2 regions of the Bradyrhizobium sp. BR 10261 genome follow, and region 1 is predicted to be linked to the other one. Evidence: predicted binding sites of a transcription regulator. Region 1 holds the regulator's gene; the other holds the start of a gene.
What was found. The regulator LexA, encoded in region 1, represses DNA repair genes until DNA is damaged. The targets are predictions, from matches to a motif close to TGTTCNNNNTGTGTTCNG.
Positions count from the first base shown of each region.

Region 2: HYH07_RS18210 (putative DNA modification/repair radical SAM protein) is a predicted target of LexA. The motif match lies at 8,284-8,301, and genes of this name have one in related genera.

Region 1 is NZ_JACOFQ010000031.1:71,173-86,398, reverse strand. Features, by position in the region: gene HYH07_RS29385 (ABC transporter substrate-binding protein) at 1-104, opposite strand, end outside; gene HYH07_RS29380 (ROK family transcriptional regulator) at 191-1,369, opposite strand; gene gltA (citrate synthase) at 1,678-2,982, opposite strand; gene gltX (glutamate--tRNA ligase) at 3,140-4,567, opposite strand; gene HYH07_RS29365 (glutamine--tRNA ligase/YqeY domain fusion protein) at 4,713-6,389, shown strand; gene HYH07_RS29360 (nuclear transport factor 2 family protein) at 6,397-6,783, shown strand; gene HYH07_RS29355 (DUF2171 domain-containing protein) at 6,862-7,095, shown strand; gene HYH07_RS29350 (ComEC/Rec2 family competence protein) at 7,195-9,492, shown strand; gene HYH07_RS29345 (hypothetical protein) at 9,582-10,016, opposite strand; gene HYH07_RS29340 (hypothetical protein) at 10,209-10,412, opposite strand; gene lexA (transcriptional repressor LexA) at 10,598-11,299, opposite strand; gene glp (gephyrin-like molybdotransferase Glp) at 11,475-12,686, opposite strand; gene HYH07_RS29325 (hypothetical protein) at 12,857-13,072, opposite strand; gene HYH07_RS29320 (HAD-IA family hydrolase) at 13,214-13,837, opposite strand; gene HYH07_RS29315 (alpha-hydroxy acid oxidase) at 13,852-14,979, opposite strand.
Region 2 is NZ_JACOFQ010000014.1:72,631-87,856, reverse strand. Features, by position in the region: gene HYH07_RS18240 (CoA transferase) at 1-1,032, opposite strand, end outside; gene HYH07_RS18235 (hypothetical protein) at 1,089-1,376, shown strand; gene HYH07_RS18230 (SDR family NAD(P)-dependent oxidoreductase) at 1,577-2,347, shown strand; gene HYH07_RS18225 (error-prone DNA polymerase) at 2,494-5,943, opposite strand; gene HYH07_RS18220 (DNA polymerase Y family protein) at 5,940-7,535, opposite strand; gene HYH07_RS18215 (ImuA family protein) at 7,432-8,220, opposite strand; gene HYH07_RS18210 (putative DNA modification/repair radical SAM protein) at 8,381-9,616, shown strand; gene HYH07_RS18205 (UdgX family uracil-DNA binding protein) at 9,616-11,058, shown strand; gene HYH07_RS18200 (inorganic phosphate transporter) at 11,183-12,805, shown strand; gene HYH07_RS18195 (M20 aminoacylase family protein) at 12,879-14,051, opposite strand; gene HYH07_RS18190 (GMC family oxidoreductase) at 14,318-15,226, shown strand, end outside.

The DNA.
Region 1 (15,226 bases):
GTGAGGCGCGGCTTGACCGCGCCTTGCGCGCGGGCAAAGGCCGGCAGCGCCAGCGCAGCAGCAGATCCAGCGAGCAGACGGCGCCTTGTTGTTGTGATCGGCATGGCTAGTTCCTCCCGGGTGTGAAGTTCTTTGCGCCGTTCCGGCGCTGATGTTGGCGTACGCGAGCCGCACGCGGCTTTAAGTCATGTCAGGCGGCCTCCGTCGATGCGGCGGGCATGCCGCCGGATCTCGCCAGGCAGAAGGCGGCGAAGGCGAGGGCGGCCTGCGGGTCGTTGCCGGTCGAGGGTGGCACGAAGGCGAGCGACACCTGCGCCAGCTTCCGGCCGCCGAGCAGGCAGGAATCGATGCCGTCGCTCACGGCTTTTCGATCGTCTTCCGCAAGAAGCGATGGCCAGCCGCTGACGACAACGCCGCGACATGGTTTGACGTTCAACGTGTTGCCGATGGCGAGGCCAAGACGAAACAACCGCTGGCGCAATTCCTGGCGCAGCCGCGCCGTGAGCGGGACGTTTGTGATCCAGTCGGGGCCAAGCCGGAGCAACTCTGCTTCGGTCATGCGCAGCAGCTTGGCCAGCGCCGGCAACGACGTGTAGGCTTCGACGCAGCCCTGATGTCCGCAGCGACAACGGGGCCCGTCGGTTCCGAACACCATGTGGCCGAGCTCGACCGGCTCGAGTGCGTCGTCCTCGATCGGATCATCGATCCAGGCGCCCGCGACACCCTGGCCGACAAAGACGAACAGATGCGCGTCGGTGAACGGATAGTTCTCGTTGCGGCAGCGGTGAAAGGTGGCGTGCGCCACCACCGAATTGGTGAAGGCAACAGGCACGCCCGCGAACATCTCGACGAACATGTCGCCGATACCTCCGACATCGCAGGGAATGATCGGATTGCCAAATTCACTCAGACGGCCGAGGCCTGGAACGGTTACGCCAATTTGTGCGAGCCTGATCCGGCGGCGGCGCGTCCAGTCGCGCAGCACGTTCAGAGCTTCGCGGAATACCCGGCTGACTGTTTCGACGGTCGGCTTCCGCGGCAGCGGCACACGTTCGATGTCATGCAGCTCGCCGGACAAACCACCAACGCCGACGCTGAGCCATTCTCCGGTGAGCTCAAGGGCGCCAAGCGCCACCGTGGGATCGAGCGAGACGAGACCCGTCGGGCCGCCGACATAGGGGGCAGGGCGCCTGACTTCCTCGATCAGGCCTTCGGCCTTCAGGTCGAACAGGATGCGCGACAGGCTTGCTTCGGACAAGCGCACGGCTTTCGCCAGCGGCGGCCGGAACGAACCGCCGGACTGAAGCAAGTGAGTCAAAATGGCAGCGCGCGTCTGCCGCCGACTTCTCGGCTGCTCCGGCATTTCCATCCCTGTCGTCATTCTTACTTAGTGTAAGAATTTGCGCGCGGAGCGTTTCAACTGTCAAGCGCTCGTCGGTGTGATGCGCCGACTTGTTGTTGTGCGGGGCAGCAAGAGGCGCGGTCGGTCTCGTAGGGTGGATTAGCCCTGCAGATGCGCGAGGCGCATCTGCAGGGCTAATCCACCACGCGTCCGCATTCGCGGAACGAAGTTGTGGTGGGTTACGCCTTCGGCGAACCCACCCTACGGCACCTGCGCAAAACGAAAACGGCGCCATCTTGCGATGGCGCCGCTTCGAAAGCCGTATCGGCGAAGACTTACTTCCGATCCTTGATCGCGACGTAGTCGCGGCGGGTGACGCCGGTGTAGAGCTGGCGCGGACGGCCGATCTTCTGCTGCGGATCCTCGATCATCTCGCTCCACTGGCTGATCCAGCCGACGGTGCGGGCGACCGCGAACAGCACGGTGAACATCGAGACCGGGAAGCCCATCGCCTTCAGCGTGATGCCCGAATAGAAGTCGACGTTCGGGTAGAGCTTGCGGTCGATGAAGTACTGGTCGCTGAGCGCGATCTTCTCGAGCTCCATCGCCACCTTCAGCATCGGATCGTCGCCATGGCCGGTCTCCTTGAGCACGGCGTGACACATCTTCTGCATGATCTTGGCGCGCGGATCGTAGTTCTTGTAGACGCGGTGACCGAAGCCCATCAGGCGGACCTCGGAGTTCTTGTCCTTCACCTTGGCGATGAACTCCGGGATCTTGTCCACGGTGCCGATCTCGGCGAGCATCGCCAGCGCGGCTTCGTTGGCGCCGCCATGCGCCGGGCCCCAGAGGCAGGCGATGCCGGCGGCGATGCAGGCGAACGGGTTGGCGCCGGAGGAGCCGGCGATGCGCACCGTCGAGGTCGAGGCGTTCTGCTCGTGGTCGGCGTGCAGGATGAAGATCTTGTCCAGCGCGTCAGCGAGCACCGGGTTGATCTTGTACTCCTCGCAAGGCACGGCGAAGCACATGTGCAGGAAGTTCTCGGCGAACTTCAGCGAGTTCTTCGGGTACATGAAGGGCTGGCCGATCGTGTACTTGTAGGCCATCGCCGCCAGCGTCGGGATCTTCGCGATCATGCGCATGGAGGCGATCATGCGCTGCTTGGGATCGTTGATGTCGGTCGAGTCATGATAGAACGCGGCGAGTGCGCCGACCGAGGCCACCATGACCGCCATCGGATGGGCGTCGCGGCGGAAGCCCTGGAAGAAGCGGGCCATCTGCTCGTGCACCATCGTGTGATGGATCACGCGGTCGTCGAAATCCTTCTTCTGCGCGGCGGTCGGCAGCTCTCCGTAGAGCAGCAAATAGCAGGTCTCGAGGAAGTCGCCGTGCTCGGCGAGCTGCTCGATCGGATAGCCGCGGTATTCCAGCACGCCCGCGTCACCGTCGATATAGGTGATCTTGGACTGGCAGCTCGCGGTCGAGGTGAAGCCGGGGTCGTAAGTGAACAGGCCGGACTGGCCGTACAGCTTGCCGATATCGATGACATCAGGTCCGACGCTACCGCTGTGAATCGGGAGATCGTAGTTCTTGTTTCCGACCGTCAGCGTGGCGGTCTTATTGCTCGATTTTGCGTCCATCAGAGGTCCCCGATGTAAGGTGAAACGGGCCGGACCCGGAAGGCCCCGAAGACGTGGTGGGGCAGGCCGGATATTCCAGAAGGTACGGCCAAGATGGGTATATTATTGCTGTGTGCGCTGCAAGATGGCGCCACGCAAGGTGGACTTACGTCGTAGCCTATTCCTTGGCCTGGTCTGCAAGCCGGGCGAGGCTTTCCTGGCGTCCCAGCACGTCCAAAACCTCAAATATACCGGGCGAGGTGGTGCGGCCGGTCAGGGCCGCCCGCAAAGGCTGGGCAACCGCGCCGAGCTTGAGACTATTTTCCTCGGCAAAGGCGCGTAGCGCGGCCTCCGTGGTCGCACCGCTCCAGGTCTCGACTTTCTCCAGCGCGGAATGAAGCTGGCCGATCAGCTTGCGATTGTCAGCCGTCAGCAGGGCCGCCGCCTTCGGGTCGAGCTGCAGCGGCCGGTCGGCGAAGATGAAATAGGCGCCGTCGATCAGCTCGAGCAGCGTCTTGGCGCGCTCTTTCAGGGACGGCATGGCCTTGAGCAGCTGGGCGCGCGTGGTGTCGTTTAACTTGGCTTTGATCTCGTCACGCGCGGGCACGACGTGGTCGAGCACGTCCTCGAACATTTTCACGAGTGATTGATCGTCGGCGTGGCGGATGTAGTGGCCGTTGAGGTTCTCCAGCTTGGCGAAGTCGAAGCGGGCGGCGGCGCGGCCGACATTGGCGAGGTCGAACGCCGCGATCATCTCCTCGGTCGAGAAAATCTCCTGGTCGCCATGGCTCCAGCCGAGACGGACGAGGTAATTGCGCAGCGCGGCCGGGAGGTATCCCATGGCGCGGTAGGCATCGACGCCGAGCGCGCCGTGGCGCTTGGAGAGTTTTGACCCGTCCGGACCGTGGATCAGCGGGATGTGGGACATGTTCGGCAGCGCCCAGCCCATCGCATCGTAGATCTGCTTCTGGCGGGCGGCGTTGATGAGGTGGTCGTCACCACGGATGACGTGGGTGACGCCCATGTCGTGGTCGTCCACGACCACCGCGAGCATGTAGGTCGGGTTGCCATCACCGCGCAGCAGGACGAGGTCGTCGAGGTTCTCGTTCTGCCAGACCACGCGGCCCTGGACCTGGTCCTCGATCACGGTCTCGCCGGTCTGCGGCGCGCGAAGGCGGATGGTCGGCTTGACGTCAGCAGGCGCGGTGGCCGGATCGCGATCGCGCCACATGCCATCATAGAGACGGGTGCGCCCTTCCGCGCGCGCCTTCTCGCGCATGGCGGCGAGCTCCTCGGCGGTGGCGTAGCAGCGATAGGCCTTGCCGTCGGCGAGCAGCTGCTCGGCGACCTCGCGATGGCGGGCGGCGCGGCTGAACTGATAGATGACGTCGCCATCCCAGCCGAGCTCCAGCCATTTCAGCCCGTCAAGAATCGCGCCGATCGCGGCCTCGGTGGAGCGCTCCCGGTCGGTGTCCTCGATCCGCAGCAGCATCTTGCCGCCGTGCTTCTTTGCATAGAGCCAATTGAACAGCGCCGTGCGGGCGCCCCCGATATGGAGGAAGCCGGTTGGGGAGGGAGCAAAGCGGGTGACGATGGGATCAGTCATTCGTGGCAGGGCCTATGCATGGGAGGCGGTGGTATATAACAGGACCGGAGCATAACTAAAGCCCGGCAGCGGATGCCTTAAGCTCTTGGCTCAGCCACGCGAATTTGGCAGAAGGACCGCTGATTTCCCTACAGGATTTTTCGTAATGACAGAACCGGTGGCGACTGAGGTTGGGCGCGATTTCATTCGTGACATCATCCAGGCCGACCTCGATCAGGCCAAGTACAAGGAGATCGTGACCCGGTTCCCGCCGGAGCCGAACGGCTACCTGCATATCGGCCACGCCAAGTCGATCGCGCTCAATTTCGGCATCGCCCAGGAGTTTCCAGGCCGCTGCCATCTGCGCTTCGACGACACCAATCCGGTCAAGGAAGAGCAGGAATATATCGATTCCATCCAGGCCGACGTGCACTGGCTCGGCTACGACTGGGGCAAGAACCTGTTCTACGCCTCGGATTATTTCGACCGCCTGTATGAATGGGCGGAGAAGCTGATCCGCGACGGGCTCGCCTATGTCGACGACCAGTCCCAGGAGGAGATCCGCCTCTCGCGCGGCACGCTGACCGAGCCCGGCAAGAACTCGCCGTTCCGCGACCGCAGCGTGGAGGAGAACCTCGACCTGTTCCGCCGCATGAAGGCGGGCGAATTCCCCAACGGCGCGCGCGTGCTGCGGGCCAAGATCGACATGTCCTCGGGCAACATCAATCTGCGCGATCCCGTGCTCTACCGCATCCTGCATGCGCACCATCCGCGCACCGGGACCAAATGGTGCATCTATCCGAGCTACGACTATGCCCATGGCCAGTCGGACGCGATTGAAGGCATTACGCACTCGATCTGCACGCTTGAGTTCGAGGATCACCGGCCGCTCTACGACTGGTTCATCGAAAAGCTGCCGGTGCCGTCCAAGCCGCATCAGTACGAAATGGCGCGGCTCAATCTAACCTACACGCTGCTGTCGAAGCGCGTGCTGACCCAGCTCGTCCGCGACGGCCATGTCGCCGGCTGGGACGATCCACGCATGCCGACCATGGCGGGGATGCGCCGCCGCGGCGTGCCGCCGGCGGCCTTGCGCGAATTCGTCAAGCGGATCGGCGTCGCCAAGGCCAACAGCGTGGTCGATGTCGGCATGCTCGAATTCTGCATCCGCGAGGAGCTGAACCGTACGGCGCAGCGCCGCATGGCGGTGTTGAAGCCGCTCAAGATCGTGATCGAGAACTATCCGGAAGGGCAGACCGAGGAGCTCGAGGCGATCAACCATCCGGATGATCCCTCGGCAGGGACGCGGAAGATCACGTTCGGGCGCGAGCTCTATATCGAGCAGGACGACTTCATGGAGAACCCGCCGAAGAAGTTCTTCCGCCTCTCACCCGGCAACGAGGTGCGGCTGCGCTACGCCTATTTCGTCAAGTGCACCGGCGTGATCAAGAACGACAAGGGCGAGGTGGTGGAACTGCGCTGCACCTACGATCCCGCGACCAAGGGCGGCAACGCGCCTGATGGCCGCAAGGTCAAGGCGACCATGCACTGGCTGCCTGCGGCCAATTCAGTGCCGGCGGAAATCCGCATCTACAACCAGCTGTTCGCCAATCCGAGCCCGGACGCCTCGAATTTCGCGGCCGATCTCAATCCGAACTCGCTGGAGATCCTCAGCGATGCCCTGGTCGAGGCCTCGGTTGCCGCGAGCAATTCGAGCGAGCCGATGCAGTTCGAGCGCCAGGGCTATTTCGTGCGCGACAAGGACTCCACGCCCGGCAAGCCGGTGTTTTCACGCACCATCGGCCTGCGCGATACGTTCGCGAAGGAAGTGGCCAAGGGCTGACAAACGAATGAGCGGTGAGGCCGATGCCATCGTTTCCGCCACCATCGCGAAATGGTGCGCCGGCTTCGCAACGCTCGATGCGGTCGCGCTCTCATCGCTCTATTCGAAGAACACCTTTTTCTTCGGCTCCAACCCAAAGCTCTATCGGGGCAGGGATGGCGTCACCGATTATTTCAACGGCCTGCCGCGCTGGCGCGAGCCGAGCGCGGCATTTTCCGACGTGCAGGCGGCGCAGGCCGGTTCTGACCTGATCAACATGGGCGCAACCATCACGTTCAACTTCGCCGGCGAACGCTCTGATCTCGTCGTCAAGATGAGCTGGGTCATCATCCGCGAGGACGGCGACTGGAAGATCGTCAATCACCACGCCTCGGCGAAGGCGCCGTTGATCTGACGCACGGCATCGTCATTCCAGCGATGGAAACGAACGTGCTGTCGCCGCGTTGAGGCGGATCCATCAGAGGATCCCGCCATGCAAAACATCGCAGAGCATATGGAAGTCATCGGCGCCGACGGCGTCCATGTCGGCACGGTCGACAAGGTCGAGGGCAACCGCATCAAGCTGACCAAGAAGGACAGCGGTGAGGGCAGCCACCGGGGTCACCACCATTTCATCGACAAGGGCCTCGTCGCCGGTGTCGAGGGCAACAAGGTCCGGCTGTCGGCCAAGGCGGACGTCGCCGTGACGATGGAAGAGGAAAAGTAGGGGCGCGGCCCTTTCGTTCTCGATCCGTACCGCTATTCGGCGGCCTGCACGTTCCGGTAGCCTCTGCGCCCGTCTGATATCGCAGGGGTTGCCAAGGGAATGGCGGAGCCGGGCCGGCCGCAGCGTCTGTCGCAAGGCATTGCCGGGACGCCGATCGCAGGGACTTGGCCGACGGGCCGGGCCGCGTCGGCCGGCGGGTTCGTGCCGGCGGGGTCGGGCGTCTGGCCCGCGGTCGTCGGGCAGCTGCGCGAATGGGCCAAGGCCGAGGCTGGTGCGGGCCGGCTATTTCCCTGGATGCCCGTCGCCTTCGGCTGCGGCATCGCGCTTTATTTTGCCGCCGACCACGAGCCGCTGCTTTGGGTCACGATTGCGACGGCGACCGCGCTCATGGCTGGCGCCGTCCTGTTGCGGCGAAGCCGCCTGTTTGCGCCCGCAATCATGATCGCGGCGGTCGCGGCCGGCTTTGCCGCGGCGACGTGGAAGACGGCACGCATCGCGCATACCGTGCTCGCAAAGCCGCTGTATTCCGTGTCGCTGTCGGGCTTCGTCGAGACGCGCGACATCCGCGAACGCACCGACCGTTTCGTGCTGCGCGTCACGGCAATGGAGGCGCAGCGCAGCGACGTGAAGCTCGAGCGCGTCCGCCTCTCCGTGCGCAAGGGAACCGCGCCCGATGTCGGCAGCTTCGTGCAGCTGAAGGCGCGGCTGATGCCGCCGCTGTCGCCATTGCGTCCGGGCAGCTACGATTTCTCGCGCGACATGTTCTTCCAGGGCATCGGCGCCTCCGGTTTTGCGATGGGGGCGATCACGACTGTGACGCCGGCCGTGTCGGGCGGATTGCAGCTACGCTATGCCGCGATCATGCAGGGCCTGCGCGATGCGATCGACGCGCGCATCCGCGCCACGCTCGACGGCGATAACCGCGCCATCGCGACCGCGCTGCTCACCGGCCGCCGCGATGCGATTACGACGCCCGTCAACGACGCCATGTTCATCTCGGGGCTCGGTCACGTCCTCTCGATTTCGGGCTATCACATGGCCGTCGTCGCGGGGGTCGTCTTTTTCGCGGTCCGCGCGCTGCTGGCGCTCATCCCGGGACTGGCAGCGGGCCTTCCCATCAAGAAATGGTCGGCCGCCGCCGCGTTGGTTGCGTCAGCGTTCTATCTGCTGCTCTCGGGCGCCGAAGTCGCGACGCAGAGATCGTTCTTCATGACCGCGGTGGTGCTGATCGCTGTCATCGTGGATCGCCGCGCGATCACGTTTCGCACCTTGGCCGTGGCGGCGCTGATCGTGCTCGCGGTCGCGCCGGAAGCGCTGGTGCATCCAAGCTTTCAAATGTCGTTCGCGGCAACGCTCGGGCTCGTTGCCATGGTGCAGATCGGCATGCCGAGCCTGTTGGCCTCGCCCGATCATTCGGCGACCGCGCGCATCGCGCTGTGGGGAGGCCGCGAGATCGCGATGCTGTTCATGGCCTCCATGATCGCGGGACTTGCGACCACGCCTTACGCCGCCTTCCATTTCCACCGTGTCACGCCTTATGGCGTGCTCGCCAATCTTGGCGCGATGCCGGTGGTCTCGGCGTTGGTGATGCCGGCCGGGCTGCTCGGATTGCTCGCCGCTCCCTTCGGGCTGGACGGCGTGTTCTGGTGGCTGATGGGGATCGGCATCGACTGGATGATTTTCGTCACGCGCTGGGTGGCGGCACTACCGGGTGCGGTCGGTCATGTCGCGGCCTTCGGCACGGCGCCGCTGATCGCTGCGAGCTTGGGCCTGATCCTGCTGGGTCTTTTGCGCACGCCGCTGCGCTGGTCGGGAGCATTCGTGCTGATGGCGGCGACCGTCTGGAGTCTTTCCGTCCGGCAACCCGATATTCTGATTGCCGGTGACGGTCAGAACGTCGCGGTGCGCGCCAGGGACGGTCAGCTGCACCTGATCAGGGCGAAGAAGGACAATTTCCTGCTGAAGGAGTGGCTTGCAGCGGACGCTGATCCACGCGATGCGGCGAGCAGCTCGCTCGGCGACGGCGTGTCGTGCGACGATGCCGGCTGCGTGACGCCGCTTGCCGACGGCCACATGGTCGCGCTGGCGCTCCGCATCGACGCGCTGGCTGATGATTGCAGTCGCGCGGCCCTGGTGGTGACGGCAAAGCCTGCGCCGCCGGATTGCACCGGGATGGTGATCGATCGGCCGCGTCTGGCGAGCCAGGGCGCGCTAGCGCTGACACGTCGCGGCGATGGCTTTGCCATTGCGGCGGCGAGGGCGAGAGGCGCAAACCGCCCCTGGTCGCCGGCGGCGGCCGGCGATGGAGATTTCGAAGGGACCCTCATGCCGCGGTCCGCAGCTCCGCGCGCCAAGGACGCAACACCGTCCGAGGCCGATCTTCAGGCCGAGGATTGAGGCATGATCCGGAAAAGTCTGTAGCGGTCCTCCGGCGCGACAAACGCGAAAACGCGTTTGCGCGGAGATCATGCCCAAATTAGGCCGGTTCAACCGATCGGCAGGACCGGAGGTGTCGGCTGTCTGTCGGCGGCAACTTGCGGCTTGTGCTCGCGCTCACCGAGCGGCTGGGTCACCGGCAGTTGCAGCACGGTTGCGCGCTGGCCTTCGACGAGCTGGGTCACCAGCACGTATTTGCCATCGGGGAATTCGATCGCGTCGTGATGACGATCGGGAATGTGCGGATCGACCTTGCCGAACTTGCCGACGCGCGAATTGATAGTGCGCGTCCAGATCCACCTGTTGTCGTAGCGGACGTTGTCGGCGAAGGCGAGCTCCGTTCCCGGCAGCAGGCAGACCGCGACCGACATGTCGGCTTCGGAGGCGAAGCCGCGCGTCGAGGTGCCGCGGAAGGTTGTCGTGACGATCGTCTCGCCGACTTCTGCGGGACGCGTCGCGACGGCATGCAAGCTATAGTCACACATCGGGTGCTCCTCATCAGCGATAGAGCACCCGCGCCTCTTCTGAGGCGCAGGCCTCTATCAGAGTGGAAGCCTGCGATCATATGCCATGTTGGGGGCAAATCTGCGGCTTGAGTCTGCAGGCTGCCATCACAATTTCTTTTTCAGATGTCCGAGGAACAAAGGCTGCTTCCGTGCATTCCGAGAGCTTCTTCGTTAGCGCCCAGCCGGTGCCGACCAACCCGAATAAGGCCAGGCCGGCTGCGCCTGTTGCCCGACGGCGTTGCGGGCATTGCGGAATTGTTCGTTCGTCGCCTGTGGCGACCTGCGAACGTGATGCTGCGGCTGCGCAGCGAAGGTTTGCGACGCTGATATTGCGATCAGCGCCATCGCGACGGTACTCAGAATGATCTTACGCATGGCGGTCTCCTCGGTCTCGCAAGGCCTGCGAAGCGATGCGTGCTTCGTCATGGCGTGCCGGGGATGTAGCGCGGGAGAGGTGGCCGGATAATCTGGAGAAAACCAGAAAAACTATCCAGCCGGAGCGGACAATCGTCCGCTTCAACCTTGAGGGCGCGCTTGCCAGGTGGCGGCGTGCGCCGCGTTCAGTATTTGCGGTACAGCCCGATCAGCTTGCCCTGGATCTTGACCCGGTTGGGCGGCAGAATCCGGACCTCGTAGGCGGCGTTTGCCGGCTCGAGCGCGATCGAGGCGCCGCGGCGGCGGAAACGCTTGAGCGTGGCTTCCTCGTCGTCGATCAGGGCCACCACGATATCGCCGGTGTCGCAGCTCTCGTTGCGCTGGATCAGCGCCATGTCGCCGTCGAGAATGCCGGCATCGACCATGGAATCACCGCGGACTTCGAGCGCGTAGTGCTCGCCCGCGCCGAGCATGTCGGGCGGGACGCTGATGGTGTGGCTGCGCGTCTGCAAGGCCTCGATCGGCGTACCGGCCGCGATCCGGCCCATCACGGGAACTGCGACAGGGCGTTCGCCCTCATCGACGGGCGGGCTCGACATCGTGCGCACCTTGCCGAGATTGCCCTCGATGACGCTCGGCGTGAAGCCGCGACGGCTGCCGGCAGCCGCCTGGAGTTCAGGCAGCTTGATCACTTCGATGGCGCGGGCCCGGTTGGGCAGGCGGCGGATGAAGCCGCGCTCCTCAAGCGCGGTGATCAGGCGATGGATGCCCGACTTGGAGCGCAGGTCGAGCGCATCCTTCATCTCGTCGAAGGAGGGCGGCACGCCGCTTTCCTTCAATCGCTCGCTGATGAACCGCAGGAGCTCGTATTGTTTGCGCGTTAACATCTCGACCAAAATCCCCCTGACGATGTCGCTCGATTCCGAGACGCTGAATTCAGCAGTAAGCCGCTACATGCTCGAAACAAATCATGAACGGACCCTATATGTTCGATACATGTTCCGCAACTGCTTAATTTACCGTGAACGCGACAAAGTTCGCGGAACAGTTGCGTCGGCGCGCTCACTCCGGCAGTCGCAAGACCTCGCAAGGCGTGCCGGAAGCGGCCTTCGCTGCGAACGGCGCGCGCACGAGAAGTGCCTGTGCCGCAGCGAGATTCGCCAACAGTGAGGAATCCTGGTGGTTGACGGGAAGAGCGACGAGCGTGCCGTCGTCCCGCGTCTCCAGACGCGCACGCAGATAATCCTCGCGCTGGTCATTGGCCCCGAGGTCGCGACCGAGCACGGCGCGTTCGCGGCGATGATGAATCATTGAGCGGCCCGACAGCGCGCGAATCAGCGGCACCAGAAACAGGAAGCCGCAGACGTAGGATGACACGGGATTGCCGGGCAGGCCGATGACGCGCATCGGCCCGAGCTGCCCGTTCATCATCGGCTTGCCCGGCCGCATCGCGATCTTCCAGAACGCCATCGAGATACCTTCGTGCCGAAGCGCCTGCTGCACCAGATCGTGGTCACCGACAGACGCTCCGCCGGTCGTGATCAGGATGTCGGCGCCGGATTCGCGGGCGCGGCGGATGCCCGAGGTCGTGGCGGCAAGCGTGTCGGCGGCGACGCCGAGATCGATGGTGTCGGCACCCTCGCTGCGGGCGAGGGCGTGCAGGGCGTAGCCATTGGAATAGACGATCTGGCCGGGGCCGGGTGTCGAGCCCGGCATCACCAGCTCGTCGCCGGTTGCGAGAATCGCGACCTTAGGACGGCGATGAACGCTCAGCTGCGGATGGTTCATGCCCGCGGCGAGCGCAAGGTCCCGATCGGTGAGCCGTGCGCCCTTGCGCAGGAGCACGTCGCCCTCGCGGAAGTCGATCCCGGCGGGGCGAATGTGCCGCCCGGCGACGGCGGCTTCCTTGATCGTGATGCGCTTGCCGTCCGCGATGGTGTCCTCCTGGATCACGACCGCATCGGCGCCGGCGGGAACGACGCCGCCGGTGAAGATCCGGACGGCTTCGCCGGCACCGACCGTTCCCGCAAATGGGCGGCCGGCTGCAACCTCGCCGACCACCGTGAGCTGCGCATCAACCTTCGCAGCATCAGCCGCGCGAACGGCATAACCATCCATCGCTGACATCGCCTCGGGCGGCTGCGTCCGCCGCGCCGAGACGTCCCGCGCGAGCACGCGATGGAAGGCCTGATCCAGAGCGATCATTTCCTCAGCCAAAGGCTCCGCACCGGCGAGCACGGCGGCAAGCGCATCGGAAACCGGCATCAGTGCCACGGCGAACTCCCGCAACGAGATCAAGGACTCGGTCGGGCAAGGTTCTAGCCGAGCGGGAGGGCCGACGCAAAAAGGGCTATACTGCTGCGAAGCTTACGCTTCGGGCACTAGGGCTCATGTCCAGCATGATCCGGCAGACCGGTCCGACGGGGGCAGAACTGTGGGCAGCGTCACGCCCGCGTTATGGGATTTCCCCTTGCCGCGTTTTCCACTTCAGCGACGTCGGGCGCCTTGGGGCCCTGATCCCGGTCGGGCATCGGATCTGCCTGAGATTTCAGATCGGCCGCTTTGCTCATCAGCTTGGCAGAAAGCTCGGCGTCCGAAGTGGTCTTGGCGAATTTGACCAGCAGCGAGGCCTGCTTGGTGAGGTATGTTTTGCCCAACACGCGATATGTCCGTCCATGGAAGTCCCAGCGGACTCAAGAGTCCGGAAGGGGGCATTCCGTTCCCGGAACTCCGTACAAAAATGCACAAAGAGCTTTGGTTCCTCGTCTTCGGGCGAAATTGTTCCGGAAATTGCCGCCCGATCAGATTCCCAGCGCCTTCAGCGCGACGCCGACGTCGTGGTGTGAGGTCACATGGACCGCGGTGAGGCCGCGGGCGCGCGCGCCTTCGATGTTCTCGGCGAGGTCATCGAAGAACACGATCCGGCTCGCCGGTACGCCCATCGCGGCCACGACGTGGTCGAACGCTTCCGCATCCGGTTTGCGCAGGCCGATGCTGGAGGACAGGTACAACTCGCGGAAATGGCCGAGCAGGTCGGCATATTCCCTGGAAAAATAGTCCACATGCGGGCGGTTGGTGTTGGAGAAGGCGTAGACCGGCATCTGCCTTGCCGCGCGCGGCAGCAGCTCGCCGATGCCAGGCATCTCGCCCGCGAAAATCGCGTTCCACCCCTCGAGGAACTGGACATCCGAAATGGAGATTCCGAGCGAGGAGCGCAGCGAGGCAAAATAGTCTTCATCGCTGATCTTACCGACCTCGTGCAGGCGGTAGGCCTCGTCGCGCACATAGCGGGCGACGATGGCTTCGGGCTCGCAGCCGGCATGTCCCGCCCAGCAGGCGATCGCCTTGGAGAAATCGATGTCGAGCACGACGCGCCCGAGATCGAACAGAAGCGCATCTGCGCTGCCGGGAGAGAGCGAGGTCATTGCATCCTTTCGGGTCAGTATCGGTAGGGCTCGTGGTCGAATAGCGGGAACGCGCTGAACACGCTCGGTACATTGGTTGCGGTGGCCGGGTGCAGGCAGGACTTGTCGACCTCGGCGAAGGAGGTGGCACCGAGCAGGCCGAGGCAGCGCAGCACCTCGTCCTCCAGCAGTTCCAGCATCCGCGTTACGCCGGTCTCGCCGGCTGCGGCCAGCGCCCAGCATTGCAGCCGGCCGATGCCGACGAGGTCGGCGCCCGCCGCGATCGCCTTGACGATGTCGGTGCCGCGGCAGAAGCCGCCATCGACCATGATCTTGGCGCGGCCTTTCACGGCGTCGACGATCTCGGGCAGCACATGCATGGCGCCGCGGCCGTGATCGAGCTGGCGGCCGCCATGGTTGGAGACGTAGATCCATTCGACGCCGTGATCGAGCGCGATCAGGGCATCCTCGGCGGTGGCGATGCCCTTGAGGATCAGGGGGATCTTGAATTTGTCCTTGATCATCTTCACGGTCCGCCACTCCAGCCCCTTCTGGTAGTCGCCGCCGGTGGCGCGCAGACGGCTCTCGCGAACATAGCGCTTGGCGATGTCGCGTTCGCGACGGCTGTAATGGGCGGTGTCGACGGTCAGGCAGAAGGCGGCATAATTGGCCTTCTGCGCCCGGCTGACGACGTCCGCGACGAACGCGTCATCGCCACGGACGTAGAGCTGGTACAGGCGCAGCGCATCGGGCGCGGCCTCCGCGGTCTTTTCCAGACCCGGCTCGGACACGGAGCTGAGCATGTGCGATGCGCCGAAAGCACCGGCGGCGCGCGCGACACTGGCTGCGCCAAGGGGATCGAAGATCTCCAGCGCGCCGACGGGGGCGAGCACCACAGGCAGTCGCATCTTGCGGCCGAACTGCTCGACCGAGCCGCTGACCTTGCGCACGTCGCGCAGCACGCGGGGGCGGAACGCGATCTCGTCCAGCGCCATGCGGTTGCGGCGCATCGTGGTCTCTGTCTCGGCCGCGCCGACGATGTAGTCCCAGGCGTTCTGGTTGAGATTGGAACGCGCCTTCCGGATGAATTCGTGCAGGTTCTGGAACGGCTCGTTGCTGGCGCCGAGTTCGACGTTCCGTTCCGGCCGGAGTGCTTCGTTCATTGTTATCCTCCCGAGAATTTGAAGCAATTGTGCCATCGCCTATCCCGTCCGGCGCTCCAAGACCATCCTAAAATGGCATAGCTGCGAGGCGCCGTCCGGTCGACTGATTCCCGCTGGAAACGGGGCCGATCTTGCGAACGTTGCCAAATGTTTAGGCTTAGGCGAAGGGATTTTTACCGCGTACCCGCCGGCGTGGCAGGCCGGCCTTGAAGAAACCAGAATGATATTGTGAGAACCGGGCTGGATC
Region 2 (15,226 bases), on a different contig from region 1:
GGCCTTGCCTTCCGCATGGTTGAAGCCCGTCGCGGTCTGCACCAGCGAATCGAAGCCGCGTCGTTCGGCCCAAGGGCCGGCATGGCCGTAAGCCGATAGCGTGACGTAGACGATGCCGGGATTGATGTGCGCGACCTCTTCCGGCGAGAAGCCGAGGCTGGCGAGCGCGCGCGGGCGGTAGCCTTGCGAGAAGATGTCGGCATCTTTGAGCAATTCGCGCAGCTGCGCCCGGCCCGCTTCGCTCTTCAGGTCGATGAAGGTGGTGAGCTTGCCGCGGCCAGTGTCGATGGTGAGCCAGGGAATGGCCGGCAGTTCCGGCCCCGACACCAAGAGCACATCCGCTCCGTGTGCAGCGAGCGTGCGGCCGGCGACGGGCCCTGCGATGACGCGAGAGAGATCGAGCACGCGGAGACCGGCGAGCGGCCGATCGCCCTTCGGCCATTGCTTCGGCCGGGCATCGCCGATCTTCTCGATCGAGATCAGCGGCAGCTCGGCGAGCGCGCGCGCCTGCGGCAGCGCCGACCAGTCGTCGTAAGAGCGCATCAGCGCAACGACGCCGCCGGCGGCATAGGCTGCCGTTTCAAAATCCTCGCCCTTCCATTGCATCAGCGCGGCCTGCACCTTGTCACGCTCGGGGGCGCAACCAAGCACCTTGCAGACGGCGTCGCGGTGATGCGGGAAATTGGTGTGGCAGCGGACAAAGCTGTTGTCTCCGGTCCTGTAGACGCCGGCGATGGCGTCCCAGGCCGGCGGCGGAGGCTTGTCGTCGAGGCGCAGATAACGCTCGGAGCGGCATTCGACGACGGCGTGGCGCATGTCGACGTTGACCTTCTGCACCTCGCCGCTGCGCAGCCGCCAGATCTCGGCGGCGGCAAGGCCTGCGGCGGCGATTGTCGTTTGTCCGGCGACGGCGACGCGAAACGAGGACGGAATCTGCGGCTCCTCGCCGGTCAGATGCATATGTTCGAGCGCGGCAGGCTCTCCGTCAGCGGAGGTCCAGATGTCCTTGAGAATGTCGGTAGGGCTTTGCATGGCCTCTTTTCTCCCTTTAGCTTTGCGATCACCCCATTAGCACGGAAAGGATTGCAATGGCCGCCATCGATCCCCTCACCGCAGGCGCCGTGTTCGTCGCAACGGCGGCCACCGACGCGGTCTATGTGATGTTTACGTCAGCCGTGGTCGCCCGCAAGCGCGTGCCGGCCGCAAGCTGGAGCGCGATCTGGTATCTGCTCTCCTCCTATGCCGTGATCAGCTACACCGAAAACGCCGTCTATGTGGCCTTCGCCGCGATCGGTTCCTGGGTCGGCGCCTTTGCGTCGCTGACCTTCCTGCACCGTCCGCCCGGCGGCCCACCGGTGGGGGCCGCGCCGGAGTGAGGGGAGCGCTGTTCCGGCTCGCACGGTGTCATCATCCGCGAAAGCGGATGATCCAGTATTCCAGAGGCGGTTGTGATCGAACCGCGAGGCCGCGGCGTGCTGGATACCCCGCTTTCGCGGGGTATGACACCGAGAACCAATTCGACATCCTTGCTCAAACAACTAAGCTCCCTACGATCAACAAAAAGGAATCCCAAACCATGGATCTCGGTCTCAAAGGGAAAAACGCCGTCGTGCTCGGCGGCACGCGTGGCATCGGGCGGGCGATTGCGGCAACGCTGGCCGGTGAAGGCAGCAATGTCGCGGTGTGCGCGCGCAATGCTGAGCAGGTCGCGGCCACCGTTGCTGAATTAAAGGCGAGCGGCATCAACGCCACCGGCGGCAAGGTTGACGTCACCGATGGCGCCGCGCTGAAGGCGTGGATCGAGGACGCGGCAAAAGAGCTTGGCGGCGTCGACCTGCTGTTCGCCAATGCGGGTGCGATGGCGCAAGGCCATGATCCCGCATCATGGGAGCAGAATTTCCGGCTCGACGTGCTCGGCGCCGTGCATGCATTCGACGCGGCACGGCCGTTCCTCGAGGCCAGCGGCGAGAGAAGCGGTGATGCCGCCTTCGTCATCATCTCCTCGATCTCGGCGGCGCAGGCCGATCTCGCCAGCTCCTACGGCCCGATCAAGGCGGCGCTGATCCACATGGCGAAAGGCCTGGCGCGGCAATACGCCAAGAAGAAGATCCGCGTGAATGTCGTCTCGCCCGGCACGGTCTATTTCAAGGGCGGCGTCTGGGAGATGATCGAGAAGAACATGCCCGAGCGTTACAACGACGCGATGAAGCGCAATCCGACCGGGCGCATGGCAACGCCGCAGGAGATCGCGAACGCGGCGGTGTTTCTGGCAAGCCCGGTATCGGGATTCACGACGGGGTCGAACCTCGTCGTGGATGGCGCGATCTCGAACCGGGTGAATTTTTAAGGAAGCGCGGCATCAAACAACTTGTAGGGTGGGCAAAGCGAAGCGTGCCCACCACTTTCCACGAAAACGAAGAACGGTGGGCACGGCGCTTTCGCGCCTTTGCCCACCCTACGGCAGCTGAGCGTGAGGCAGCACCGCGCCCCACCTCAATGGAAATCCCGCGACGGCGGCAGGATGCGGACGTTGCGGGGGTGGCGGATTTTTTGCGCCGGCATATCGGCGTGGTCGCGCCGGTCGTCGTTGAGCGGCTCGACCACAGTCGCGCCTGATGGCACCGGATGCTTGCGGCTCAGCGCATCATTGGCGAGGCCGACCAGATCGTGCGAGCGATCGATCATGCGCTGCGCGATCAGATGCGTCACCTTTTCGGGGCTGCTCTGGATGTAGCCCTGAACCTCGATGAGGCGCGCGCCCATCACCTCCTTGCGGTACTGCTCCATGACCTTGGGCCAGACCACGACATTGGCGATGCCGGTTTCGTCCTCCAGCGTCATGAACACGACGCCGCTGGCGCTGCCCGGCCGCTGCCGCACCAGCACCACGCCGGCACAGCGAACGCGCCGCCGTTCGTTCTCGTGGCTGATCTCCTTGCAGGCGACAATGCGCTCGCGCGAAAACATCTCGCGCAGGAATTCCATCGGGTGACCCTTGAGTGACAGCCGGATGGTCTGATAGTCGGCAACGACCTGTTCGGGACGCGGCATCACGGGGAGCGGTTTTGCGTGCTCGTCCGGTTGCTCGCGCGCGGTGGCTGCTTCGAACAGCGGCAACGCCACGTCGTCAGGCAGGCGTCGCACCTGCCACAGCGCCTCGCGGCGGTCGAGCCCGAGCGAGCGGAACGCGTCGGCATCGGCGAGCAGGATCAGCGCGCGCTTGGGCAGACCGGTGTCGCGGGCGAAGTCTTCGAGCGAGGTGAAGGGAAGGCGGTTGCGCGCCTTGATGATGCGGTCAGCCCAGTCGGTTGCTCCGTCATTCCGGGGCGACGCGCCAGCGTCGAACTCTGGTGCGCACTTGCGCACCTGAGAATCTCGAGATTCCGGGTTCACGCTTCGCGTGCCCCGGAATGACAGCTGCAAGCGTTTCAGCCTCTCTTCATCCTCATCAAGCCAATGAAAGCCGTCGATCTGGCGAAAGCCGAGACGCACCGCGCAATATCTGCCGTCAGTATTCTCCAGCGTGTTCTGCGCAAAGCTGTAGGACACATCGATCTCGCGGACCTCGACGCCGTTCTTGCGGGCATCGCCGACGATCTGCGCAGGCGCGTAAAAACCCATCGGCTGCGAGTTCAACAGGCCGCAACAGAACGCGTCGGGATGATGATATTTCAGCCATGAGGAGATGTAGACGAGCTGCGCAAAGCTCGCGGCATGGCTCTCCGGAAAACCGTAGGAGCCAAAACCCTTGATCTGGTCAAAGCAGCTTCTGGCGAAGTTGGCATCATAGCCGCGCGCGACCATGTTGCCGATCAGCTTCTCCTCGTATTGGCCGATGGTGCCGACATTGCGGAAAGTCGCCATCGAGCGGCGCAAGCCATTGGCTTCCTCGGGGGTGAATTTCGCCGCCTCGATCGCGATGCGCATCGCCTGTTCCTGGAACAGGGGCACGCCCTTGGTCTTGTGCAGTACCTTGTAGAGCTCGTCCGCGGGACCGTGCTCGGGTGATGGCGAGGGATACGTCACCTTCTCCAGATTGTTCCGACGCCGCAAATAGGGATGCACCATGTCGCCCTGGATCGGCCCCGGGCGCACGATCGCGACTTCGATGACGAGATCGTAGAAGGTCCGCGGCTTCAGGCGCGGCAGCATGTTCATCTGGGCGCGGCTCTCGACCTGGAACACGCCGAGCGACTCGCCGGCACACAGCATGTCGTAAACCTTGGGGTCATCCTGCGGAACGGTCGCAAGAACCCAACGCTTGCCCTTGTGCTGGTCGATCAGATCGAAACATTTCCTGATGCAGGTCAGCATGCCCAGTGCGAGCACGTCGACCTTCATCATACTGAGTGCATCGACGTCATCCTTGTCCCATTCGATGAAGGTGCGATCGTCCATCGCGGCGTTGCCGATCGGAACATAGGTGTCGAGCCGGTCCTGGGTCAGCACATAGCCGCCGACATGCTGGGACAGATGGCGCGGGAATTCGATCAGCTCGGTCGCAAGCTCGACCGCAAGGTTGATCAGGGGATTTTGCGGATCGAGCCCGGCCTGCCGGACCTGCATGTCGTTGAGGCCCTTGCCCCAGCTGCCCCAGACGGTGTCGGCGAGCGCAGCGGTAACGTCCTCGGTCAGGCCGAGCGCCTTGCCGACGTCGCGGATGGCGCTGCGCGGGCGGTAGTGGATGACGGTGGCGATGATCGCGGCGCGGTGGCGGCCATAGCGGCGATAGACATATTGCATCACCTCCTCGCGCCGCGAATGCTCGAAATCGACGTCGATATCGGGCGGCTCCAGCCGCTCCTTGGAGATGAAACGCTCGAACAACAGATCGACCTTGGTTGGATCGACCGAGGTAATGCCGAGCACGTAGCAGACGGCCGAATTCGCCGCCGATCCCCGCCCCTGGCACAGAATGTTCTGGCTGCGCGCGTAATGGACGATGTCGTGCACGGTGAGGAAGTAATGCGCGTATTTCAGCTCTGATATCAGCGCGAGCTCTTTCTTGAGCGTTGCACGCAGCTTGTCGTCGATCTTGCCGCCAAAATATTTGTCGACGCCCGCCCAGGTCAGATCCTCCAGATGTCCCTGCGCGGTCTTGCCCGGCGGCACCGGCTCATCGGGATATTGGTATCTGAGCTGGTCGAGCGAGAACTCGATCCTGTCGGCAAAGCGCATTGTCTCCGCGATCGCCTCTGGGACATCGCGGAACAGCCGCGCCATTTCGCGGGGCGTCTTCAGAAAGCGCTCGGCATTGGCTTCCAGCTTGCGTCCGACCGCCTCGATCGTGGTCTTTTCCCTGATACAGGTGAGCACGTCCTGGAGGGGACGCCGGCCGGGATCGTGATAAAGCACCTCGTTGGTCGCGAGCAGCGGCACTTTTGCTTTGGCGGCGAGATCATCGAGCCGCGCCAGGCGGCGGCGATCGTCGCCGCGATAGATCAGGCTCGCCGCCAGCCACACGCCCTCGGCGCGGCTTGCTTTCAGCTTTGCAAGCACATCCAGCGCCTGCGCATCATCGAACCGGTGCGACAGCGTCAGGATCAGGAGCTGGCCCTCCGCGAACTCCAACAGATCAGCGAAGCCGAGACGGCACTCGCCCTTCTCGATCCGGGTGATGTCGTCGCCGCGCTTGCCCCGGGTCAAGAGCTGGCAGAGCCGGCCATAAGCGGCGCGATCGCGCGGATAGACGAAAATGTCGGGCGTGCCGTCGATGAAGACGATGCGCGCACCGATCAGCAGCTTTGGCTTGTGCAGCACCTTGTCATTGCCGAGCTCGTTCCTGGCCCGCACCACACCGGCGAGCGTGTTGTGGTCGGCAATGCCGATCACGGGAATGCCGAGCTTGCTGGCCTGATGCACATAGGCGCGCGGATCCGATCCGCCGCGCAGGAAGGAGAAATTGGTGGTGATGCCGATCTCGGCATAGGCAGGAATGTTCATGCGAAGAGACCGTGCACATACCAGCGAGGCGGAGCGGGCTCGCCGTCGGCGTCGAACACCTCCCCTTCATAAAGACCGTCGCGGAAAATCCAGAAGCGCAGGCCTTCGGCGTCCTCGATGCGGAAATAATCCCGCGTCAATTGCTTGCCGTCCTGTCGCCACCATTCCATCGCGATGCGTTCGGGTCCTTCCACCCGCACCACCGCATGTTTCGCGCGCCGCCAGGTGAATTGATGCGGCGGACCGTCAGGCACGGTCGCAAACGGCACGGTGACCGGCTCGGGCTGGTCGAACAGCCTGAGGGGGCGCAGCGGCGGCTCGCTTTCGGCACGATCTGGCCATTCGGCCTGCATGGCCGCAGCGAGATGATGCTGGGCTGGCGCGGCCAGCACCGCCTGCTCGGGAATATGGGTATCCTGCGGCAGATGCACGACGACGCGCTTTCCGCCGATGCGCGCGGCAATGCGGTCGATCAGCGCGGCGAGTTCGTCATTGTCATGGACATGGGCATCGAGATCGCGCTGCTCCTGCACCACGATCTCGGTGCGGCTCGCCGACAGCCGCACCATGTCGAAGCCGAAGCCGGGATCGAGCGGATCGGCGAGCGCATCTAGACGCTCGCGGAACAGCCGGTCAATGACGGCACTTCGCGTCACCGGACGCCCGGTCTCGACCATGATCGTGCGCACCGCGCCGTCGGTGCGGAAGAACGCGGCCTCCAGCCGGCGCGCGCCCTTGCCCTGCTTCTCCATGGACGCGATCAACGTGTCAGCGAGCCGCGACAGCGTCATCGCGATCATGGAGTCGGTCGCGATCGGCTCGGCAAAGCGTTTTTCCACGATGTAATCGGGCAGCGGCTTGCGCGGACTGATCGGCGCATCGCCCTGCCCCAGCGCATGCGCGAGCAGCGTGGAAAACCGCGCGCCGAACCGCGCCGTGATTTCGTTCGGCGAGCGCGATGCGACATCGCCGATGGTTTTCAGGCCGGCGCGGCGCAGGCCGGTGGTGATCGCTTCGTCCGCGCCGAGCGCGGACACCGGAAACCGGTCGATCGCCGCCGCCTCTTCGCCATCGGCAACGATGCTGCCCGTGGCCTGCCGCGTCAGCGTGCGCGCGCAGACCGACGTGCCGGCGATGGCCGCACTGACGGCAAAGCCTTGTCGACCGAGCGCCCGGACCAGCGTCTGCAACAAGGCAGCCTCGCCGCCGAACAGATGCGCGCAGCCGGTGATATCGAGGAACAGCCCATGCGGCGGATCGAGCGCCACCAGCGGCGTGAAGCGGTCGCACCAATCGGCGATGTCGCTGAGCGTCTTCGCATCGGCCACGACATCGGCGTCGAACACTTTCAAATCTGGGCACATCGCCCTCGCATTGGCCAGCGGTTGGCCGATATACAGGCCGAGGCGCTCTGCAGCCTCGTCCAGCGCATGGATCACCAATGCATTAACGTCCTTGATGACGACAATGTTCGGCTCATTGTTATTCTTACCCAGCCCGGCGCTGCTGAAGAAGCGCTGGATCCGATCGATGGGCAGGCGCGGCAGCCATAGGCTGAGGATACGTCGACGGCTCACTGAATTGGCACTCATCACAATTCCATTCCATGATCCACCGGCCACACGGGCCATGACGATTGCGCAACAGCTCGGCATCGAAGCGCGGCGCGCCCCAGGCATCCCACATCGGGCCCGGCGGTGAATGCGCCGCGCGCAGCATCCAGCGCGTCTCCGCGGTCGACGGCAGCGGCCGCGCCGCCATCCGCAGCAACAGGCCGGTGACGCCTGAGCCTTGCGCAGCCAGCGTCAGCTTGCGGCTCGCCACCAGGTCGAACTGTCTGATCTCGCCCCAGAGCTCGAGCACGACGGCGCCGAGCGCATCGCAGGCGAGCGCATCGGCCGAAGTGCGCAGCGCGCTCTCCACGTCAGCCGCACGCACCATCACCACGCGGCGCGGATCGAGGCCGAGCTCGGCGAGCCCGCTCATCGACAGCGCACCAGTCTCGATCTCCGAGAAATCCTGCCGCACCCACAATAGCGGCCGCTGCGTCGTGACGCGGCCCGCAAGCCCGGTGACAAAGCCGGTCGCGGCCGCGCCCTGGCGCCCTTCGCAAAACACCTCGTGGATCGCCGCGCGCGCGAGCCCGCCTTTCAGCGCGCGGTCTACTTCGCCGTGACCAAGCGCGACGCGGTCCTGATGATGCACGACCTCCGCCGTCTCGATCCGTTCGATCTGGCTGCGCAAGGTCGCAAGCGCGCTCATGCGTGCGCCGCTCATGCTCGCCGCTCCTCAAAGATTGATGCCGTGGCTTTCAAAAGAAGAACCAACGGCTGGCTCATTTGTTCATGATATGTTCTAATATAAAGCTAACGGCAGCCGAAGAGTCAATCGAATTGGCGTGCCAAAGATTCATGAGCGGAATCAAAGAGATTCAAACATGGACATACAACGCAAGCTGGAAATTCTCGCGGATGCCGCCAAGTACGATGCCTCCTGCGCCTCCAGCGGCACCGAGAAGCGGGATTCCAGCGACGGCAAGGGCATGGGCTCGACTGCGCCCGGCATGGGCATCTGCCATTCCTACGCGCCCGATGGACGCTGCATCTCGCTGCTCAAGGTGCTGCTCACCAACGCCTGCAATTACGATTGCCTCTATTGCGTCAACCGCGCCTCCTCCAACGTGCCGCGCGCCCGCTTCACCATCGACGAATTGGTCAAGCTGACGCTCGACTTCTACCGGCGCAATTACATCGAGGGACTGTTTCTCTCCTCCGGCATCATCCGCAGCCCCGACTACACGATGGAGCAAGTGGTGAGCGTCGCGCAAAAGCTGCGCGAGGAGCATCACTTCCGCGGCTACATCCATCTCAAGACAATTCCGGAAGCTGACGATGCGCTGATCGCGGAGGCCGGCAAATATGCCGACCGTCTCTCCATCAACATCGAGATGCCTGAAGCCGCGAGCCTGCAGCAATTCGCGCCCGAGAAAGACGTGCGCGCGATCCGCCGCACCATGGGCCGGCTGCGGCTGAAGCTCGACGAGGCCGAGGAAGGCCGTAACGCAAAAACGAAGGCAAGACCGCAGCGTTTCGCGCCGGCCGGGCAAAGCACGCAGATGATCGTCGGCGCCGACAGCGCGAACGATCAAACCATCCTCCACACCAGCGCCAATCTCTACGGCTCCTACCGGCTGCGGCGCGTCTACTACTCCGCCTTCAGCCCGATCCCCGATGCCAGCCGCGCCTTGCCGCTGGTGCAGCCGCCCTTGCTGCGCGAGCACCGGCTCTACCAGGCCGACTGGCTGATGCGTTTCTACGGCTTTGACGTCGGCGAGATCGTCGACGACAGCGCCATGCTGCCGCTCGATATCGATCCGAAGCTTGCCTGGGCGCTGCGCCATCGCGACCGCTTCCCGCTCGACGTCAACCGCGCCAGCCGCGAGGAGCTGCTGCGGGTGCCGGGCTTCGGCACCAAGGCGGTCGAGCGCATCATCGCGACGCGGCGCACCACCACGATCCGCCTCTCCGACCTGGCGCGGCTGCACGTGCCCAAGCACAAGGCGCTGCCGTTCATCATTCTCAGCGATCACCGCCCTTCGCCGCATCGTCTCGATGCTGCCGGACTGATCGAACGATTCAAGCCGAAAGCAACACAATTAGGGTTTGGATTCTGATGCAGTACATGACGCTCGACAGCGAAACCGATTTCGACGGTTGGCGCAAAGCCGCCCGCAGCCTCGTGCTTCATCATGTGCAGCCCACTGACGTCACCTGGGCCGTGCAAGGCGGCGAAGCGGAGTTGTTTGCGCCTCCCGCACCGTCGCCGATCCTCGAAGTGAATGACGGCACGTTCAATGTATCAGGTAAATTCGTCGATCTCGCAAAATCAGCAATCCTGCATCGCGATCGCGAGCGCTTTGCGATCCTCTATCGGCTGCTCTGGCGGCTGAAGGACAATCACGATCTGATCGAGGTCGCGACCGATCCCGATGTTGCGCTGGTCACGGCGATGGCACGCGCGGTCCATCGCGACGAGCACAAAATGCACGCCTTCGTGCGCTTTCGCGAGATCGGCCGCGAGCGCGACGCCCATTACGTCGCCTGGTTCGAGCCGGAACATCACATCGTCGAGCTCGCGGCGCCGTTCTTCGCAAGACGCTTTGCCGACATGCCCTGGTCGATCCTGACGCCCGATCTCTGCGCGCATTGGGACGGCCATGCGCTCTCGTTCACGCCGGGCGTGAGCAAGAGCGAAGCGCCGGGCGAAGACCGGCTGGAGGAAACCTGGCGGCGCTATTACGCCAGCATCTTCAATCCGGCACGCCTGAAGGTGAAAGCGATGCAGACGGAGATGCCGAAGAAATACTGGAGGAACCTGCCCGAGGCTTCGATCATTAAGCCCTTGATCGAGGACGCCGAGCGCATGACCGGCGCCATGATCGCCAACGCCGCAACCGATCCGCACAAGCCTCAGAAACGGCCGGAGGCTCCGATGAAACGTAAACCTGCCGCCGACGATCTCGAAACGCTTCGCGAAGAGGCTGCGCATTGTCGCGCCTGCCCGCTCTACAAGAATGCGACGCAGACGGTGTTCGGCGAAGGCCCCGAGAACGCCACCATCATGCTGGTCGGCGAGCAGCCCGGCGACAAGGAGGACCTCGCCGGCCATCCCTTCGTCGGCCCGGCCGGCCAGATGCTCGACCGCGCGCTTGCGGAGGCCGGCGTCGACCGCAAGAAGGTCTATGTCACCAACGCCGTGAAGCACTTCAAATTCGTGCCGCGCGGAAAGATCCGCCTGCACCAGAAGCCGGCAACACCGGAGATCAAAGCCTGCCGGCAATGGTATGAGCGGGAAGTTTCGGCAATACAGCCCAATCTCATCGTTGCGATGGGCGCGACCGCCGCGCAAAGCGTGTTCGGCAAGATCACGCCTATCGGCAAGACGCGCGGCCGGCTCATAGACCTCACCGACGGTCGCAAGGCTCTGGTGACGGTGCATCCGTCCTATTTGCTGCGGCTACCCGATCCCGAGGCGAAGGTGATGGAATATCAGCGCTTTGTCGAAGACCTGAAGATCGCCGCCGCGTTGCAGAAGAAAGCCCCGCGCGCCGCCTGACGCGGCTCCGATGCACAGCAAAAGGCCGTCGAGCACTCCCGTCATTTCGGCGGCTTTTCCGCCATTTCAACCGCCTGTCACATGCCGCGCGCAAAATCGGGGCCTTGGGACAGGAGAATTTCCGATGAGTGACGTTGCTTTGCCGGGCTCGATCGAGCCTGCCTTGAGTAAGGGGCCAGACCTCAATCGTGGATTTCATCCGCTCACCGGCGTGATCTACATGGGCGTGATCGCCGCCGCGCTGCTCTTCGTCGCCTACAGCATCTGGGTCGACGTCGATGCCTCCGGCGCTCAGGTCAAGTCCTTCGCTCCGTTCCTCCTGCTCTTCGTCGCGCTCCTGATCGCGCTCGGCTTCGAGTTCGTGAACGGCTTCCACGACACAGCCAACGCCGTGGCGACCGTGATCTACACCCGCTCGCTGCCCGCCCACGTCGCCGTGGTGTGGTCCGGCATGTTCAACCTGTTCGGCGTGCTGCTGTCCTCGGGCGCGGTCGCCTTCGGCATCGTCTCGCTGCTGCCGGTCGAGCTGATCCTCCAGGTCGGCTCCAGCGCCGGATTCGCGATGGTGTTCGCGCTGCTGATCGCCGCCATCATCTGGAACGTCGGCACCTGGTATTTTGGCCTGCCGGCCTCGAGCTCGCACACCCTGATCGGCTCGATCATGGGCGTCGGCATCATGAACGCGGTCCTGCATGGCCGCAGCGGCACCTCCGGAGTCGACTGGACCCAGGCCACCAATATCGGCAAGGCGCTGCTGCTGTCGCCGCTGTTCGGCTTCGCGCTCGCCGCCGGCCTGCTGCTGATCCTGCGCACCGTGTTGCTGCGCGCCACCCCCGCTCTGTTCGGCGAGCCGAAGGGCGACCAGCCGCCGCCGTGGTGGATCCGCGGCATCCTCATCCTCACCTGCACGCTGGTGAGCTTCTTCCACGGCTCCAATGACGGTCAGAAGGGCATGGGCCTGATCATGCTGATCCTGATCGGCACGGTGCCGACCGCCTACGCGCTCAACCGCGCGCTGCCGGAGAGCCAGATCGCCGCGTTCGTCCAGAACTCGGAAGCCGCCAGCAGGATCATCGAGGGCAAGGCCGCCGGCTACAGCGTGATCGGCAATCCGCGGCCGGCCGTGACCAACTATGTCGCGCAGCGCGAGGTCACTGGCGGTACGTTCCCGTCGCTCGCCGTGCTGGTGCGCGACATCGCCAAGCAGGTGATCACCTACGGTTCGCTCGCCAAAGTGCCCGCCGACCTTGTCGGCAATACCCGCAACGACATGTATCTCGCATCGGAAGCGCTGCGCTTCCTGATGAAGGACAAGGAGGCCGAGCTCAGCGCCGCCGACGTCGCCGTGCTCAACGCCTACAAGGGCTCGCTCGACAGCGCGACGAAGTTCATCCCCGGCTGGGTGAAGATCGTGGTCGCCATCGCGCTTGGTCTCGGCACCATGGTCGGCTGGAAGCGCATCGTCGTCACCGTCGGCGAAAAGATCGGTAAGACGCACCTGACCTATGCGCAAGGCGCTTGCGCCGAGATCACCGCGGCCGCCACTATTGCCGCCGCCGACGTCTACGGCCTGCCGGTCTCGACCACCCACGTGCTGTCATCAGGCATCGCCGGCACCATGGCCGCCAACGGCTCGGGCCTGCAATGGGCGACGATCCGCAACATCGCCATGGCCTGGGTGCTGACCCTGCCGGCCGCGATGATCATCTCGGGCGTGCTGTACTACCTGTTCTCGCACGTGTTCTGAGCCGCGAGACATGCCAACAAAAAGGGCCCGTGCGATGCACGGGCCCTTTTCAGTTGTGCCTCAGCTCAGCGCGTCATGACGCTGCGAGCTGTTCCTCGACCAGCTTGACCCAGTAGGACGTGCCGAACACGATCGCCTCGTCGTTGAAATTGTAGGCGGGGTGATGCAGGCCGGCGCTGTCGCCGTTGCCGCAGAAGATGAAAGCACCGGGGCGCGCTTCCAGCATGTAGGCAAAATCCTCGCCGCCCATCATCGGCGACATCTCCACCACATTGGTATCGCCCGCGACTTGCCTCGCGATGCGCGTCGCCACCTCGGTCTGCGCGGCGTGATTGTTCACGACGGGATAACCGCGCTTGTAGTGCAGGTCGATCTTTGCGCCAGTGATCTGGGCGACGCCCGCCACGACTTCGCGCACCCGCTTCTCGACCAGCTTGCGCACATCAGGCGTCAGCGTGCGGATCGTGCCCCGCAACGTCGCCGTCTGCGGAATGACGTTGCGGGCATTGCCGGCGTGAAATTCGCAGATCGAAATCACGGCCGATTCCAAGGGATCGACGCTGCGCGAGACGATCGACTGCAAGGCGGTGATCAGCTGCGCACCCACGAGAACGGAATCGACGCATTTGTGCGGACGCGCAGCATGGCCGCCGAGGCCCTCGATCATGAAATCGACCTCGTCGGTCGATGCCATGATCGGGCCGGGCCGGATCGCGAAGGAGCCGATCGGAATGCCAGGGCCGTTGTGCATGCCGTAGACCTGCTCGATGCCGAAGCGCTCCATCATGCCGTCCTTGACCATCGCCGCGCCGCCGGCGCCGCCCTCCTCGGCCGGCTGGAAGATCACGACGGCGTCGCCGGCGAAATTGCGGGTCTCGGCGAGATAGCGCGCGGCCCCTAACAGCATCGCAGTGTGGCCGTCATGGCCGCACGCGTGCATCTTGCCCGGCGTCTTCGAGGCGTAAGGCAGATTGGTCTGCTCGTCGACGGGCAACGCATCCATGTCGGCGCGCATGCCGATCGCCTTGAGCCCCTCGCCGGCGGGCTTTTTGCCCTTGATCACGCCGACCACGCCGGTCTGGCCAATGCCGGTCACGACCTCGTCGCAGCCAAACTCGCGCAGGCGATCCGCCACGAATGCTGCGGTGCGGTGGACATCATAGAGCAGCTCCGGGTGCTGGTGGATGTCCCGCCGCCAGGCCTGGATATCGGGTTGAAGGTCGGCGACGCGGTTGACGATGGGCATGAAGGGTCTCTAGCTCTGTTGAAAATCCAAGCCCGTCTACCATGCAAGCGCCAGTCCACCTAACTGCCGCAGATCGAGGGTAGCCCTGTCCTCTCGTCATGGCCGGGCTTGTGCCGGCCATCCACCTCTGCCTATTAGGACAGAAAGCGCGTGGCTGCCCGGGACCCGGCTCCGCCAAGGCTTCGCCGGGCTCACGGTATCGGGCCGGCGAAGCTTCAGCGAAGACGGCAAGCCCGGGCATGACGCCTGTTTGGGTGGAAAGCGGAATGCCAAGGCGGCTCGAAGGTGAGTTTGACTACATTGTCGTCGGCGCCGGCACGGCCGGCTGCATCCTTGCCAACCGGCTGTCGGCGGAGCCCGCAAACCGCGTCCTCATTCTCGAGGCCGGGGGCGACGACAACTGGATCTGGTTCCACATTCCGGTCGGCTACCTCTTTGCCATCGGAAATCCGCGCTCGGACTGGATGTTCAAGACCGAGGCCGAGCCGGGCCTGAATGGCCGCTCGCTCGCCTATCCCCGCGGCAAGGTGATCGGCGGCTGCTCGGCGATCAACGCCATGATCTCGATGCGCGGCCAGGCTGCCGATTACGATCACTGGCGCCAGCTCGGCATGACCGGCTGGGGCTACGATGACGTGCTGCCGCTGTTCAAGCGGCTGGAAGACCACTTCCTCGGCGCCAGCGAGCATCACGGCGCCGGCGGCGGCTGGCGCATCGAGGCGCCGCGGCTGTCCTGGGATATTCTCGACGCCGTCGCCGATGCCGCCGAGGAGATGGGCATCAAGCGCATTCCTGACTTCAACACCGGCGACAACGAGGGCACCAGCTATTTCCACGTCAACCAGAAGCGCGGCCGGCGTTGGTCGTCTGCGCGCGGCTTCCTCAAGCCGGCCTTGAGGCGTCGCAATCTTCGGCTCGAAAAGCATGTGCTGGTCGACCGCCTGATCATCGAACAGGGCCGCGCCGTCGGCGTGCGCTTCATCCAGAACGGCGAGATCGTCGAGGCCCGTGCCAAACGCGAGGTGATCCTCTCCGCGGGCTCGATCGGCTCGGTGCAGGTGCTGCATCGCTCCGGCATCGGGCCGGCCGACTGGCTGTCTCCGCTCGGCATCGACATCGTGATGGACAAGCCCGGCGTGGGGCGCAATCTGCAGGACCACCTCCAGCAGCGCGCG